Linked DNA regions of Chelativorans sp. AA-79. The protein of the gene in region 2 interacts with the protein of the main gene of each other region in a pairwise test. Links are inferred from orthologs where the notes say so. Each region holds a gene or a part of one and is shown on either strand. Other genes may lie near its edges.

What was found. Proteins that work in one complex are often made in the same cells at the same time.
Region 1: the proteins of PVE73_RS00245 (region 2) and dnaE interact in binary tests that used the Escherichia coli proteins (3 or more experiments, as listed by UniProt). The link is inferred for Chelativorans sp. AA-79 from one-to-one orthologs.

The regions. Positions count from the first base shown.
Region 1 is NZ_CP120361.1:2,520,576-2,526,116, reverse strand. What follows is about bases 1-4,026. They hold dnaE (DNA polymerase III subunit alpha), read right to left. Parts: upstream 3,687-4,026; coding sequence 201-3,686; downstream 1-200. Other genes in these bases: PVE73_RS12230 (DUF1236 domain-containing protein), read left to right, coding at 3,897-4,026. Outside these bases: more of PVE73_RS12230, read left to right, coding at 4,027-4,208; PVE73_RS12225 (histidine kinase dimerization/phosphoacceptor domain -containing protein), read right to left, coding at 4,303-5,520. UniProt on the Escherichia coli protein: DNA polymerase III is a complex, multichain enzyme responsible for most of the replicative synthesis in bacteria. This DNA polymerase also exhibits 3' to 5' exonuclease activity. The alpha chain is the DNA polymerase catalytic subunit.
Region 2 is NZ_CP120361.1:49,198-57,008, forward strand. The notes cover bases 4,853-7,811. They hold PVE73_RS00245 (DNA polymerase III subunit gamma/tau), read left to right. Parts: upstream 4,853-5,402; coding sequence 5,403-7,220; downstream 7,221-7,811. Other genes in these bases: PVE73_RS00235 (HIT family protein), read right to left, coding at 4,853-5,079; PVE73_RS00250 (YbaB/EbfC family nucleoid-associated protein), read left to right, coding at 7,233-7,556; coaBC (bifunctional phosphopantothenoylcysteine decarboxylase/phosphopantothenate--cysteine ligase CoaBC), read left to right, coding at 7,639-7,811. In the rest of the region: double-strand break repair helicase AddA, read left to right, coding at 1-132; trxA (thioredoxin), read left to right, coding at 206-529; PVE73_RS00210 (isocitrate lyase/phosphoenolpyruvate mutase family protein), read right to left, coding at 589-1,392; dut (dUTP diphosphatase), read right to left, coding at 1,489-1,953; PVE73_RS00220 (SRPBCC family protein), read right to left, coding at 2,079-2,555; PVE73_RS00225 (metalloregulator ArsR/SmtB family transcription factor), read right to left, coding at 2,552-2,869; PVE73_RS00230 (peptide chain release factor 3), read left to right, coding at 3,052-4,641; more of PVE73_RS00235, read right to left, coding at 4,660-4,852. UniProt on the Escherichia coli protein: Part of the beta sliding clamp loading complex, which hydrolyzes ATP to load the beta clamp onto primed DNA to form the DNA replication pre-initiation complex.

The DNA of each region.
Region 1 (5,541 bases), 2.5 Mb from region 2 along the record:
AAACTCCATTGTTCTTCTTTTGTTCTTATCTAGCGCAGCGCTGCTCGCTAGACAAGATGCAATGGAATCGACAGGTTCTTGTCGTCGCAAATCTGTGCAGCTGGGATTGATCGTCTCGCCGCGCTCGGCTGCATCGACCTGCCAACGGCGGATGGGGCGATCGGGGCCGGAGAAAAAATCTCGCCTATCCAGCAGCCAGCCTAAACCATTTCCACGTCCACCACGCCCGGCACGGCGCGCATGGCGGCGGCGATCTGCGGGGAGATGCGGTAGCGTTCCGGCAAGCCGATCTCGATCTCGCCCTGCCCGCCCTCCTTGATGACGATCAGGCTCACCTGCCCTTCCCCGCGCGTGTTGAGCTGCGACGAGATCGCGGGCAGCGGCTTCGGATCGCGCAGATAGACGCGCAGCGCCTTCTGCATGCGGCTCGCCTCCTCCTCCAGCGACTGGACCGTCTGGATGCGCAGGCTGATGCCCTCCGGGCGGTCCTCGGCCGAGACCATGATGACCACGGACTTGCCGGGCTCGAGCACGTCGCGGTACTGCTGCAGCGTCTCGGAAAAGAGAACGGCCTCATACTGGCCACTGGCATCGGAGAACTGCACGATGCCCATCTTGTTGCCCGTGCGCGTCTTGCGCTCCTGCTTGGCCGTCACGGTGCCTGCCAGCCGCCCGGCGGTCGCGCCGCGCTTTACAGCGGCCTGGAACTCCACCCAGCTCTGGACGCGCATCTTCTCGAGCGTCGCCTGGTAGTCGTCGAGCGGATGGGCGGAAAGGTAGCAGCCCACCACCTGGAATTCGCGGTGCAGCTTCTCGGCGGGCAGCCAGGGCTCCGACAGCGGCAGATGCAGCTTCTGCGGCTCAAGTGCCGCCGAACCGAAAATATCGGCCTGGCCCATGGCCGCGTCCTCCGCCGCGCGCGCGGCCATGCCCATCAGGCGATCGACGCCGGAAAAGAGCGCGGCGCGGTCGTGACCGAAGCAGTCGAGCGCACCGGCACAGATCAGGCTTTCGAGCACGCGCTTGCCGACGATCTTGGGATCGACGCGGACGCAGAAGTCCTCAAGGCTCTCGAACTGCTTTTCCCTGCGCTTCTCGACGATGTGCTCCACCGCCGCATCACCCACGCCCTTGATGGCAGCGAGCGAGTAATAGATGCGGTTCTCGCCCACCTCGAAATCGCGGTAGCTCGACAGAACGGACGGCGAGACCACCTCGATGCCCAGGCGGATCGCGTCGCGGCGGAAATCGTTGAGCTTGTCGGAATTGGCCATGTCATAGGTCATGGACGCGGCCAGGAACTCGACGGGATAATGCGCCTTCAGATAGGCCGTCTGGTAGGAGACGACGGCGTAGGCGGCCGCATGCGACTTGTTGAAGCCGTAATCGGCGAATTTCGCGAGCAGGTCGAAGATGAAATCGGCCTGCTGCTTGGAGACGCCCCGCTCCGTCGCGCCGGTTACGAAAATGCCGCGCTGCTTCTCCATCTCCGCGCGGATCTTCTTGCCCATGGCGCGGCGCAGGAGGTCGGCTTGCCCGAGGCTGTAGCCCGCCAGTTCCTGCGCGATCTGCATCACCTGCTCCTGGTAGACGATGACGCCCTGCGTCTCCTTCACCAAGTGGTCGATCTTGGGGTGGATCGAGGCGATCTCCTCCTCGCCGTGCTTGCGCGCGTTGTAGGTGGGGATGTTCTCCATCGGGCCGGGACGATAGAGGGCGACCAGCGCGATGATGTCCTCGATGCGGTCCGGCTTCATGCCGATCAGCGCCTTGCGCATGCCCGCACTTTCCACCTGGAAGACGCCCACTGTTTCGCCGCGCGACAGCATGGCGTAAGTTTGGGGATCGTCGTAGGGAATTTTGGACAGGTCGATTTCAATGCCACGTCGGCGGATGAGCTTTACCGCGGTCTCCAGCACTGTCAGGGTTTTGAGGCCGAGGAAATCGAATTTGACGAGGCCCGCCTGCTCCACCCATTTCATGTTGAACTGGGTGACCGGCATGTCCGAGCGCGGATCGCGGTACATCGGCACCAGTTCCGACAGCGGCCGGTCACCGATGACGATGCCGGCCGCGTGCGTGGAGGCGTGGCGGTAGAGGCCCTCGAGCTTCTGCGCGATCTCCAGCAGCTGGCCGACGATCGGCTCCTTCTCCACCTCCTCGGCGAAGCGCGGCTCGTCCTCGATCGCCTTGCCGAGCGGCGTGGGATTGGCCGGGTTGGAAGGCACCATCTTGCACAGCCGGTCCACCTGCCCATAGGGCATCTGCAGGACACGGCCGACATCGCGCAGCACGGCGCGCGCCTGCAGCGTACCGAAGGTGATGATCTGGCCCACCTGGTCGCGGCCGTATTTCTCCTGAACGTAGCGGATCACCTCCTCGCGCCGGTCCTGGCAGAAGTCGATGTCGAAGTCTGGCATCGATACGCGGTCCGGATTGAGGAAGCGCTCGAAGAGCAGCGAAAAACGCAGGGGATCGATATCGGTGATGGTCAGCGCGTAGGCGACCAGCGAGCCCGCGCCCGATCCGCGGCCCGGACCGACGGGGATATCGTGGGCCTTGGCCCATTTGATGAAGTCCGCGACGATGAGGAAGTAGCCGGGGAACTTCATGCGCTCGATGATGCCGAGCTCGTATTCCAGCCGCTCGACATACTCCTCGCTCGTATGTCCCTCGGCCAGCCCCTGGATTGCAAGCCGCTTCTCCAGGCCCTCGCGTGCCTGGCGGCGCAGCTCGGCCGCCTCCTCCTGCAGCGCGGCCGCCTCGTCTCCGGCCTCGCCGCCGGTGAAGCGCGGCAGGATGGGTTTGCGGATCGTGGGATAATAGGAGCAGCGCCGGGCGATCTCGACGGTGTTGTCGAGTGCCTCCGGCAGGTCGGCGAAGAGCGCGGCCATCTCCGCCTGGCTCTTGAGATAATTGTCGGGCGTGAGCCGGCGACGGTCGTCCATGGCGATGACCGCGCCCTCGGCGATGGCAACCAGCGCGTCATGGGCCTCGAAATCGTCGCGCGTGAGGAAGAAGGCCTCGTTGGTGGCGACCAGCGGGAGGTCGTGCCTGTAGGCAAGATTGACGCTCGCCGCCTCGACCGCACGGTCATAGCCCTGTAGCCGCTCCAGCTCCACATAAAGGCGGTTGCCGAAGGTGCGCTTGAGGAAGAGAAGGCGCGCTTCCGCGGCCTCCCCCCGGTCTGCCTTGAGGGCGGCGCCCACCGGCCCGCGCGGGCCGCCGCTGAGGCAGATAAGGCCCTCCGCATGCTCCTCGAGCCACGCGGTGGTCACATGCGGTGCCGCCCCGGCTTCGTTCTCGAGATAGGCGCGGCTGACCAGCCGCACCAGATTGGCGTAGCCCGTCTCGGTCGCCGCGATCAGCACCAGCGGATCATAGTCGTTGAACGCCTTGCGGCCATTGCCGCGGCGGGCTTCCGTGAAGGCATCCTCGAAGGCCACGCCGAGCTGGCAGCCGGTGATGGGCTGCACGCCGTCCTTCACGGCCTTCTGGGCGAATTCGAGCGCGCCGAACAGGTTGTTCGTGTCGGCGATGGCGATGGCCGGCGCCTCGTCCTTCACGGCGTGGCCGATGATCTTTCCCAGCGGCAGCGCGCCTTCCAGCAGCGAGTAGGCCGAGTGCACGCGCAGATGGATGAAATTGCGCTCCGGGCGGGCCTGGATGCGCGCCGCTTCCTTCATCAGAGGATCACGCGATCTCCGGTCGCCTGCCATGTCCTATCGCTTCCTCGTGAGATTCGTGTGGCCGATCCGCCCATGTAGCGCCGGTGCGCCCGAGACGGCAAGGCCGCCATGGGCCTTGCCACGAAAACAAGGGAGGGTGGCGGAACTCGGGAACGAGTAGGCCTCTCGTGAATTTCTGTGGAAACCCAAACCCCTTTGGAGGAAATCATGAAAGCCTTACTTACCGCCACCGTTACCGCCTTCCTGCTCACGGGCGGGGCTGGCTACGCGCAGACCACCGTGGTCATTTCTCCCGAGCAGGAGACCGTCATCCGCGAATATGTGGTCGAGCATCAGGTGGAGCCGGTAGCGCCTCCTGCCGACGTGACGATCGAGGTGGGCACCACGCTGCCCGACACGATCGAGCTCCATCCTCTCGAGGCGCCGGACCTCGAGGCCGAATACCGGTATGTGGTGGTGGACGGACGCACGGTGCTCGTCGAGCCGGAAACCAGGCGCATCGTGCACATCATCCAATAGTAGCCCAAGGCGCTCAAGCGGCGGCGGAATCGGACGAGGCCGATCCGCCGCCTTTTTGCGTGAGCAAGCGGAAGCGTGTCGCCGGGCCGGCGGACTATTCGTCAGCCGACACTTGATCGGGCCGGAACGTCAGTACGAACATGGTTCCGGGATTCGCATCCCGCCATTCGGCCGTCCCTCCGAGATGCGCGCTCAAACTCGCGATGACCTTCCTGCCGAGCCCATGGCCCTTGAGCGGCGCGCCCTCTGCTGGCATCCCCACACCCCGGTCGGCGACCTCGAGGCGCAGCATGCCGCCTTCGCGGGCCACCTTGACGAGAACCGGGCCGGATCCGTCCGCGTAGGCATGCTTCAACGCATTGGTGATGAGCTCGTTGACCAAGAGCCCGAGCGATATGGCTTGCCCGGTGGCGAGCATCACGGGGGCGACATCGAGAACAAGGTCGTGCCCCGGCGCGGAGGCCTGCAGATAAGCGCAAAGATCGCCCAGGAATACGGGGAGGCTGACGGATTCGACGCCCTTTTTGCGGCCGAGCAGTTCATGGATCCGTCCAATCGCATGGACGCGCGCCTCGGCGTCCGCCAGAGCTTGCCGCAAATGCGGGTCGGATATCGTACGACCCTGCGCATTCAGGAGCCCGCTCACGATGGCAAGGCTGTTCTTGACCCGGTGGTTGATTTCGCGGGACAGCATCTCCTCATGCCTGAGCGCTTGCTGCAGCAACTCTTCCTTCCGCTTCAACGTCTCTTCCACCCGCTGCCGCTCCAGCGCCACGCCCAAGAGATTGGCCATACCCGTCACGAAAACCAGATCGGCCTCGGTGAACCGGCCATTGATGGGGCTGTCCACCTCGAGCACGCCGAAGCGCTCCCCGCTGCACTGGATCAGCGTGTTGATCGCCCGCTTCACGCCGTGGTCGGCGAGGATCCGCGGGGTCCGGAAGCGGCTCTCTCCTTGGAGGTGATTGGAGATGATCGATAGCCCGGTCATGAACGCATAGCCGGTCGGACTTTCGGCATCGGCCCCTGTCTTCACCTGCCCGACGACGCCCGGCTTCCAGCCGACACCAGCCCGTACGATAAACTGATGTTCTTCCGGGATGTATTCCATCACCTTGCACAATTTGCTCTGCAAGCCTTGCGCGCAGAGCTTCGACGCCTGTTGCAGCAGCGCCTGCACATCGTGCGTCTTCAGGGCGAAGAGTGCATATTCCGCGGAAATCTGCTGCTGGCGCAGCCGGTATGCCAGTTCCTCCGCCACAGTTGCCCGTTCGGGGACAATATCGTCGTTTCCTGACGATCCGGATGCCAATGTCTGTTCCTCCGCTCGTAA
Region 2 (7,811 bases):
GCGGAGCTTTTGAAGCCGCTCTATCCCGGAAAGCGCTTTTCAGCAGCACTACTGTTCACGGAGGGGCCACGCCTCATCGCTCTCACTGACGAAGCGATGGCCGTCTCGCTTGCCCGACTCACGAGAGCATGACAAAAGATGTGCTTGAACTCATTTCCGCTGCACCCCACATCCGGGGCGATGCTTTCGAGACAAGGAGAGCCTGATGGCCACCGTGAAGGTCGATACCGGCAATTTTCAGTCCGACGTTCTGCAGGCGAGTGAGCCGGTCGTCGTTGATTTCTGGGCGGAGTGGTGCGGGCCCTGTAAGATGATCGCGCCGGCGCTTGAGGAGATTTCGGCCGAGATGGGCGGCAAAATCAAAGTCGCCAAGCTCAATATCGACGAGAACCCGGAACTAGCGGCCCGCTATGGAGTGCGCTCCATCCCCACGCTGATGCTGTTCAAGAACGGTGAAGTGGCGGATATGAAGGTGGGTGCGGCCCCCAAGACCGCCCTGTCGGCCTGGATCGGGGGCGCCGTCGCCTGACACGCATTCATTTCAGGAACAAAGGCCCGGCTTTGCCGGGCCTTTTTCTGTCCGCCGCCTCAACCGCCCTTGGAGAACATCTCCTGCAGCCGTGCGAACGGCATGACGTCGCGCGCGAAATTGAACGAGCCCCGGCCGAGCATCTCGTTCGCTGCACGCTCAACCGAGCCGAAGGCCAGGTTCGTCAGCTTGGAGCCGAGCGAAATGCGCTTGGCGCCTGCTTCCGCAACATCCCGGACGGTGAAGCTCGCCACCGCCAGCACGTTCACCGGCCTCGTCACGGCCTGGCAGATGACGCGCACCTGCTCGATATCGCTGAGGCCCGGCGCATAGAGCACGTCTGCGCCCGCTTTCTCGAAAGCTTGCAGGCGGGCGATGGTGTCGTCGAGATCGAGACGACCGTGGAGGAAGTTCTCTGCCCGGGCCGTGAAGACGAAATCGCGCTTGAGAGCGCGTGCTGCCTCCACCGCGGCGGTGACCCGCTCCACAGCTTGGGAGAAATCGTAGATGGGCTTGGCCGGATCGCCCGTGGAATCCTCGATCGAGCAGCCGGCGAGGCCAGCCGCCTCCGCGGCGAAGATCGTCTCCGCCGCACTATCGGGGCTGTGGCCCTTTCCGTGCTCCAGGTCCGCGGAGACGGGCAGCAGCGTGGCTGTCACGATTTCCCGACAGTGGTTCATCATCTCTTCGAAACCGACCCCGCCATCGGGCAGTCCGCGTGAGAAGGCGAAACCGGCGCTGGTGGTGGCGAGCGCCTTGAAGCCGAGCGAAGCGAGCAGCTTTGCGGTGCCGATGTCCCAAGGGTTGGGGATGATGAAGGTATCGTCGTGCAGGGTGCGAAAGGTGGAACCGATGTCAGCCATGGCCGTCCCTCTTGATAGTTTGAGAGGCGATGAGGGCGGCTTGCCCGGCTCAAGTCAAGGGCCAGGGCAGGGCATGCTGACAGGACAGGAGAATGCTCAGGCGGTGCCGGTGGAGCCGAAACCGCCCGCACCGCGCACGGTCTCGCCGGCGCGGTCACGCTCTTCGACGGTTACCCGGGTGACGGGAGCGATGATCAGTTGCGCGATGCGCATGCCGCGCGTGATCGCGAAATCGTCCTCGCCGAGATTGATGAGCAGCACCTGCACCTCGCCGCGATAGTCGCTGTCGATCGTGCCGGGCGTATTGAGACAGGTGATGCCATGGCGCAGCGCAAGCCCTGAGCGCGGCCGCACCTGACCCTCGAAACCCGCCGGGATTTCAAGGACGAAGCCAGTCGGCACGAGCACCCGTTTGCCCGGCAGAAGAATGATCTGCCGATCCTCCGCCACCGCCGCGCGCAAATCCAGACCTGCGGCCCCTGAGGTTTCATAGGAAGGCAGCGGCAATCCCTCCGCATGGGGGAGGCGCACGATGCCGAGAGTGGGGCCGATGACCGGCATTGAAACGGGTGAGCTCGCCATAAGCCCTATCTGGCGCCGTCGGGCGAAGGCGTCAATCGCCACACCTTCCGCCGCGACGCTTTTCAACGCTTTTCATCGATCCGGGAGTGCGACGATAAGGTTTCTCAAGCCACCAGTTCGGCATAGCGCCGCAGGTACAGCGGCCACCCTCCATCGCCGCGGACGCCGTCGCGCACGCCTTCCCAGCCTTCGCCATGGCGTTCCAGGTTCCGGTGCTCGATCTCCACACGGGTCCGGTGCTCGGTCTCTTTGGTGAACCGAACTTCCCACTCGCTGGTCTTGTGCGGATCGGTCTCGACCTGCCACTGCGGGTTGATGTCCCAGCTCAGCAGCACCCGGTGGGGCGGCTCGTAGGCCAGCACCCGCGCCCAGCGACATTCGCTGCCGTCGACGCCGCGATCATAGAGAGCGCCGCCGGCGCGGGGCTCGAACACCGTTTCGGCGATCGGGACAGCGAGCAGATTGTGCTCGGCTGGCTTGAAACTCCCGAAACCCTCGGTGAAGACCTTGAATGCGCGCTCGATCGGCGCCTCGACCACGATCGACTGCTTTACGGACGTGCCTGCTGCAGGAAAGTTCATTGCTCCTCCTCCGGGGATTGCTCGACGGCCATCTTGTAGGCCGCCAGCGTCTTGCTCCAAAAACGGTCGAGTTCCCTGCGAAGACGCGCCAGCCCATCGGGGTCCAGGTGATAGATGTTGCTGGCACCCTTGGGTTTCGCGCGCACGAGTTGCGCTTGTCTCAACACTTTCAGATGCTGCGAGACCGCCGATTGTGTGACCGGCAGGGCCCGCGTGATCTCAGCCACCGAGCGCGGCCGATCCGCCACGAGCTCGAAGATCGCCCGGCGGGTGGGGTCGGCAAGCGCCGAGATCTGCGCATAATCATAAGTCATGTCTAATCATTAGTATAAACTAATACTATAGTCAAGCCCTCGGAAGAGGGTGGGCTGGCTGCCGGCAGTGAAGGACTGGACCGCATGAAATGGCCGCCCCGCCTTCCTATATGCGGTGCTGATTCCATTCGACAGCGGCGGCCTCGGCTGGTAAGAGCCCGCCGTCAAAGGGACTTCCGGATATGCCAGACAAGTTGGCCGACGCAGTAGCGCGCCGCCGTACCTTCGCGATCATTTCGCACCCCGATGCGGGCAAGACCACATTGACCGAGAAGCTGCTGCTCTTCGGCGGCGCGATCCAGCTCGCGGGTGAGGTGAAGGCGAAGAAGAACCGTATCCAGACGCGCTCCGACTGGATGTCCATCGAGCGCGAGCGCGGCATCTCCGTCGTGACCTCGGTCATGACCTTCGAGTATGGCGGCCATGTCTTCAACCTGCTCGACACGCCCGGCCACGAGGATTTCGCCGACGATACCTATCGCACCCTGACGGCGGTGGATTCAGCCGTGATGGTGATCGACGCGGCCAAGGGCATCGAGCCGCGCACGCTCAAGCTCTTCGAGGTGTGCCGGCTGCGCGACATCCCCATCGTCACCTTCGTCAACAAGCTCGACCGCGAAAGCCGCGATCCCTTCGAGATCCTCGACGAGATCGAGCAGAAGCTGGCGCTCGACACGGCCCCCGTCACCTGGCCGATCGGCCGGGGTAAAAGCTTTTCCGGCACCTACAATCTCGCGAACAACACGATTCGCCATTCCGACGAGGACGTGGAGCCGGTCCGGGTGAACGGGCCGGAGTCGGAGGCCGTCTCGGGTCTCCTGCCAGAGCACGAGCGCGACGCCTTCATCGAGGAGATGCTTCTGGCGCAGGAAGCCTGCAAGCCTTTCAACGCCCAAGCCTTCAGGGAGGGGCACCTGACGCCTGTCTATTTCGGCTCCGCGCTGCGCAATTTCGGCGTGCGCGACCTGATCGAAGCGCTGGGCGCGATCGGCCCCGCTCCCCGTGCGCAGGAGGCCGACAGCCGCAAGGTGGAGGCGACGGAGGAGAAGATGACCTCCTTCGTCTTCAAGATCCAGGCGAACATGGACCCCAACCACCGCGACCGTATCGCCTTCGTGCGCGTATGTTCCGGTCGGTTGGAGCGCGGCATGAAGGCGAAGCTGGTGCGGACGGGAAAGCCCATCAGTCTTTCCGCGCCGCAGTTCTTCTTCGCCAAGAACAGGATCACCGCCGACGAGGCTTTCGCGGGTGATGTGGTCGGCATTCCCAATCACGGCACGCTCAGGATCGGCGACACGCTGACCGAAGGCGAGGAGATCCTGTTTCGTGGCGTGCCGAACTTCGCGCCGGAGATCCTGCGCCGTGTCCGGCTCTCCGATGCGATGAAGGCCAAGAAACTGAAGGAAGCGCTGCAACAGATGGCGGAGGAGGGCGTCGTCCAGCTCTTCACGCCCGAAGACGGTTCGCCAGCAATCGTAGGCGTCGTGGGCGCGCTGCAGCTCGATGTGCTCAGGGAGCGGCTCAGGAACGAATACTCCCTACCGGTCGATTTCGAGACCGCGCGCTTTTCGGTCTGCCGCTGGATTTCAGCTGAAGACGAGGCCGAGCTCGAGCGCTTCATCACCGCTCATCGTGGCGACATCGCACGCGACCTGGACGAGGATCCGGTTTTCCTTGCACCGCATGAATTCGGCCTCAAATACGAGGCGGAGCGATGGAAGGCGATCACCTTCACCGCGGTGAAGGACTATCAGGTGCGCGAGGCGGCGTAGTCCCCGACCGCCGCGATCTCACAGCCGGCTTTTGATCTTTTCGGCGAACTGGTGCAGGTCTTCCCGGCGGCAGGGTTCGCGCGCGCCATGGCCCCAGACCGGGCCGGGCCACGCATCATCGCCCTCGTTGCGTGCTATGATATGGATATGGAGTTGCCTCACGATATTGCCGAGCGCCCCGCAATTGATCTTGGTGCAGCCGGTCAACTCCTTGAGGGCTTTCGAGACGAGATTGGTTTCGAAGCTCAGCATCGCCTGGTCGAGCGGTGTGAGGTCGTGAATTTCCTCGATCCCCGGCCGCTGGGGAATGAGCAGCAGCCATGGCCAGCGCCGTTCGTCGCGCAGGCGCAGTTCGCAAAGCCCGAGCCACACGACGGGAAGGCTTTCTCCCTCCAGTCGCGGGTCGAGCACGAAACCTCCCTTGCCGCCCGGCAGCATCGCCTCCCCCATGGAATTTCGGGAAGCGAGGCTAGATTGTGGCAATTGCGGCTGCAAGCGTTTCCTTGCATGCGGCCTTGCATTTGCCCGCGGGATTGACGATATGGAGTGCGGGAGGTTGGTGGTGGACGCGCCACTCGCCAACCGGGTCAGGTCCGGAAGGAAGCAGCCCTAACGAGCTCCGGCACGGGTCACCGTGCCAGCCTCCCGCCTTCCCCGCTCCTTCATGGTCCCCATTGACGCGGCCATGCATCCAAGGGGAAACTCGCCGCAGGGCGCGAGCCCGCCATCGATCAGCCACTACGGGAGCGTGGGCAGCCAGCATGAACGATGTCGCGCAGACGGCGGAAGGCAAGGCCGGCGCCTATCGGGTTCTTGCGCGCAAGTATCGTCCACGCGATTTTTCCGGGCTTGTCGGGCAGGAGCCGATGGTGCGCACGCTCACCAACGCTTTCGCCACCGGCCGCATTGCGCAAGCCTGGATGCTGACGGGCGTGCGCGGCGTGGGCAAGACCACGACGGCCCGCATTCTCGCTCGCGCACTCAACTACAGGACCGATACGGTCGACCGCCCGTCGATCGAGCTCACGGTGCCCGGAGAGCACTGCGAGGCGATCCTCGAGGGTCGGCATGTCGACGTCGTCGAGATGGATGCGGCCTCGCATACCGGCATTGACGACATCCGCGACATCATCGACCAGGTGCGTTACGCGCCGGTCTCTGCGCGCTACAAGGTCTATATCATCGACGAGGTGCACATGCTCTCCAACCAGGCCTTCAACGGCCTGTTGAAGACGCTGGAGGAGCCCCCGCCGCACGTGAAGTTCATCTTTGCCACGACCGAAATCCGCAAGGTTCCGATCACCATTCTTTCACGCTGCCAGCGCTTCGATCTGCGGCGCATCGATGCGAGCCTCATCAAGCAGAACCTCGCCCATATCGGCGGGCTCGAAGGCGTCGAGGCGGATGACGAGGCGCTGGCCGCAATCGCCCGCGCCGCGGAAGGCTCCATGCGGGACGCGCAATCGATTTTCGATCAGGCGATCGCCCATTCCTCGGGCCGGGTGACGGCGGAGACCGTGCGCGACATGCTGGGGCTCGCCGATCGGGCCCGCGTGATCGATCTTTTCGAGCACCTGATGAAGGGCGATGTGGCTGCCGCTCTCGCCGAATTCCGCGCGCAGTACGATGCGGGGGCGGATCCGGCGGCGGTGCTGACGGATCTCGCCGAGTTCAATCATCTCGTCACGCGCATGCGCTTCGTCCCGGAGGCGGCGAACGACGCTTCCCTGTCGCAGGAAGAGCGCATACGCGGACTCGAGTTCTCGAGGAATCTGTCGGTGCGCGTGCTTTCACGCACCTGGCAGATGCTCTTGAAAGGCATCCAGGAGGTGCAGGGCTCAAGTCGCCCGATCGCGGCGGGTGAGATGGTGCTCATCCGCCTCGCGCATGCGGCGCACTTGCCGACGCTGGACGAAGCGCTGAAGACGCTGGAGGACATGCCCGCGGGGGACGGTTCCGGGCGCCCGGGCATGGGCTCGCCCTCCGCAGCGGCGTCCAGCCCCGTGGCTGGGGCCAGCATGCAGGCGGTTTCCTCCCAGCGCGTGCCTTCGGGTGGCGGCGGAGGGCAGACGATGCGGCTGATCCAGGCCGCGCCGGCCGAATATGCAGCACCGCCTCCCGCCCCGATCCAGGCCGAGGCGCCAACCACCCCGGTAAAATCGCTCGCCGACATCGCCGATCTCGCCGACGCCAATCGCGACATGGCCTTCAAGGTGCAGTTCAAGCGCTGCGTGCGCCTCGTCCAGATCGAGCCCGGCCGGCTGTCGGTCAGCCTGACCGAGGATGCGCCGAAGACGCTTCTCGGCGACCTGAATGCCCGCTTGCAGAAGTGGACCGGGCGCCGCTGGATCATCTCGCTCTCCAACGAGCCCGGTGGCAAGACGCTGGCCGAAGAGGAGAGCGGGCGCCGCGAGACCGCACTCGCCGATGCCCGCACGGACCCGACCGTGGCGGCGATCCTGCATAATTTTCCCGGCGCACGCATTCTCGACGTGCGCATTCCCGATGCGGTGGCGGACGAAGCGGCGGAAGAGATGCCGCCGCCCGAGCCGGACCCTGCCGATGACGATGATCTCTGATGGGAGAGAACGATGCGTGACCTGATGAACCTGATGGGTAAGGCGAAGGAGATGCAGGCCAAGCTGCAGGCCATGCAGGAGGAGATCGCCCAGATGGAAGTGGAGGGCCAGTCCGCCGCTGGCGCCGTGAAGGTGACACTCACGGGCAAGTTCGACATGAAGAAGCTCGAGATCGATCCGTCGCTCTTCAAGGAGGACGACGTGGAGATCCTCGAAGACCTGATCCTCGCCGCGCACAACGATGCGAAAGTCAAGGTCGAGGAAGCCATGCAGAAGAAGTCGCAGGAGATGACCGCGGGCCTTCCGCTGCCGCCGGGGATGAAGCTGCCGTTCTGAAGCCGGCCGCCGCTTTGCAAGAACGCCGATTTCGGCCATACCCTATGCGCCAGCTGAAACCGGGCGTGAAGGGAACCTTCCGTTGAGCCTTTCGGGAAAACGCATCCTCCTCATCATCGGCGGCGGGATCGCAGCCTATAAGTGCCTCGATCTCATTCGGCGTCTGCGCGAGCGGGGAGCAAAGGTGCGCTGCGTGATGACGCAGGCCGCGCAGGAATTCATAACGCCTCTTTCCGTCGGCGCGCTTTCGGCCGA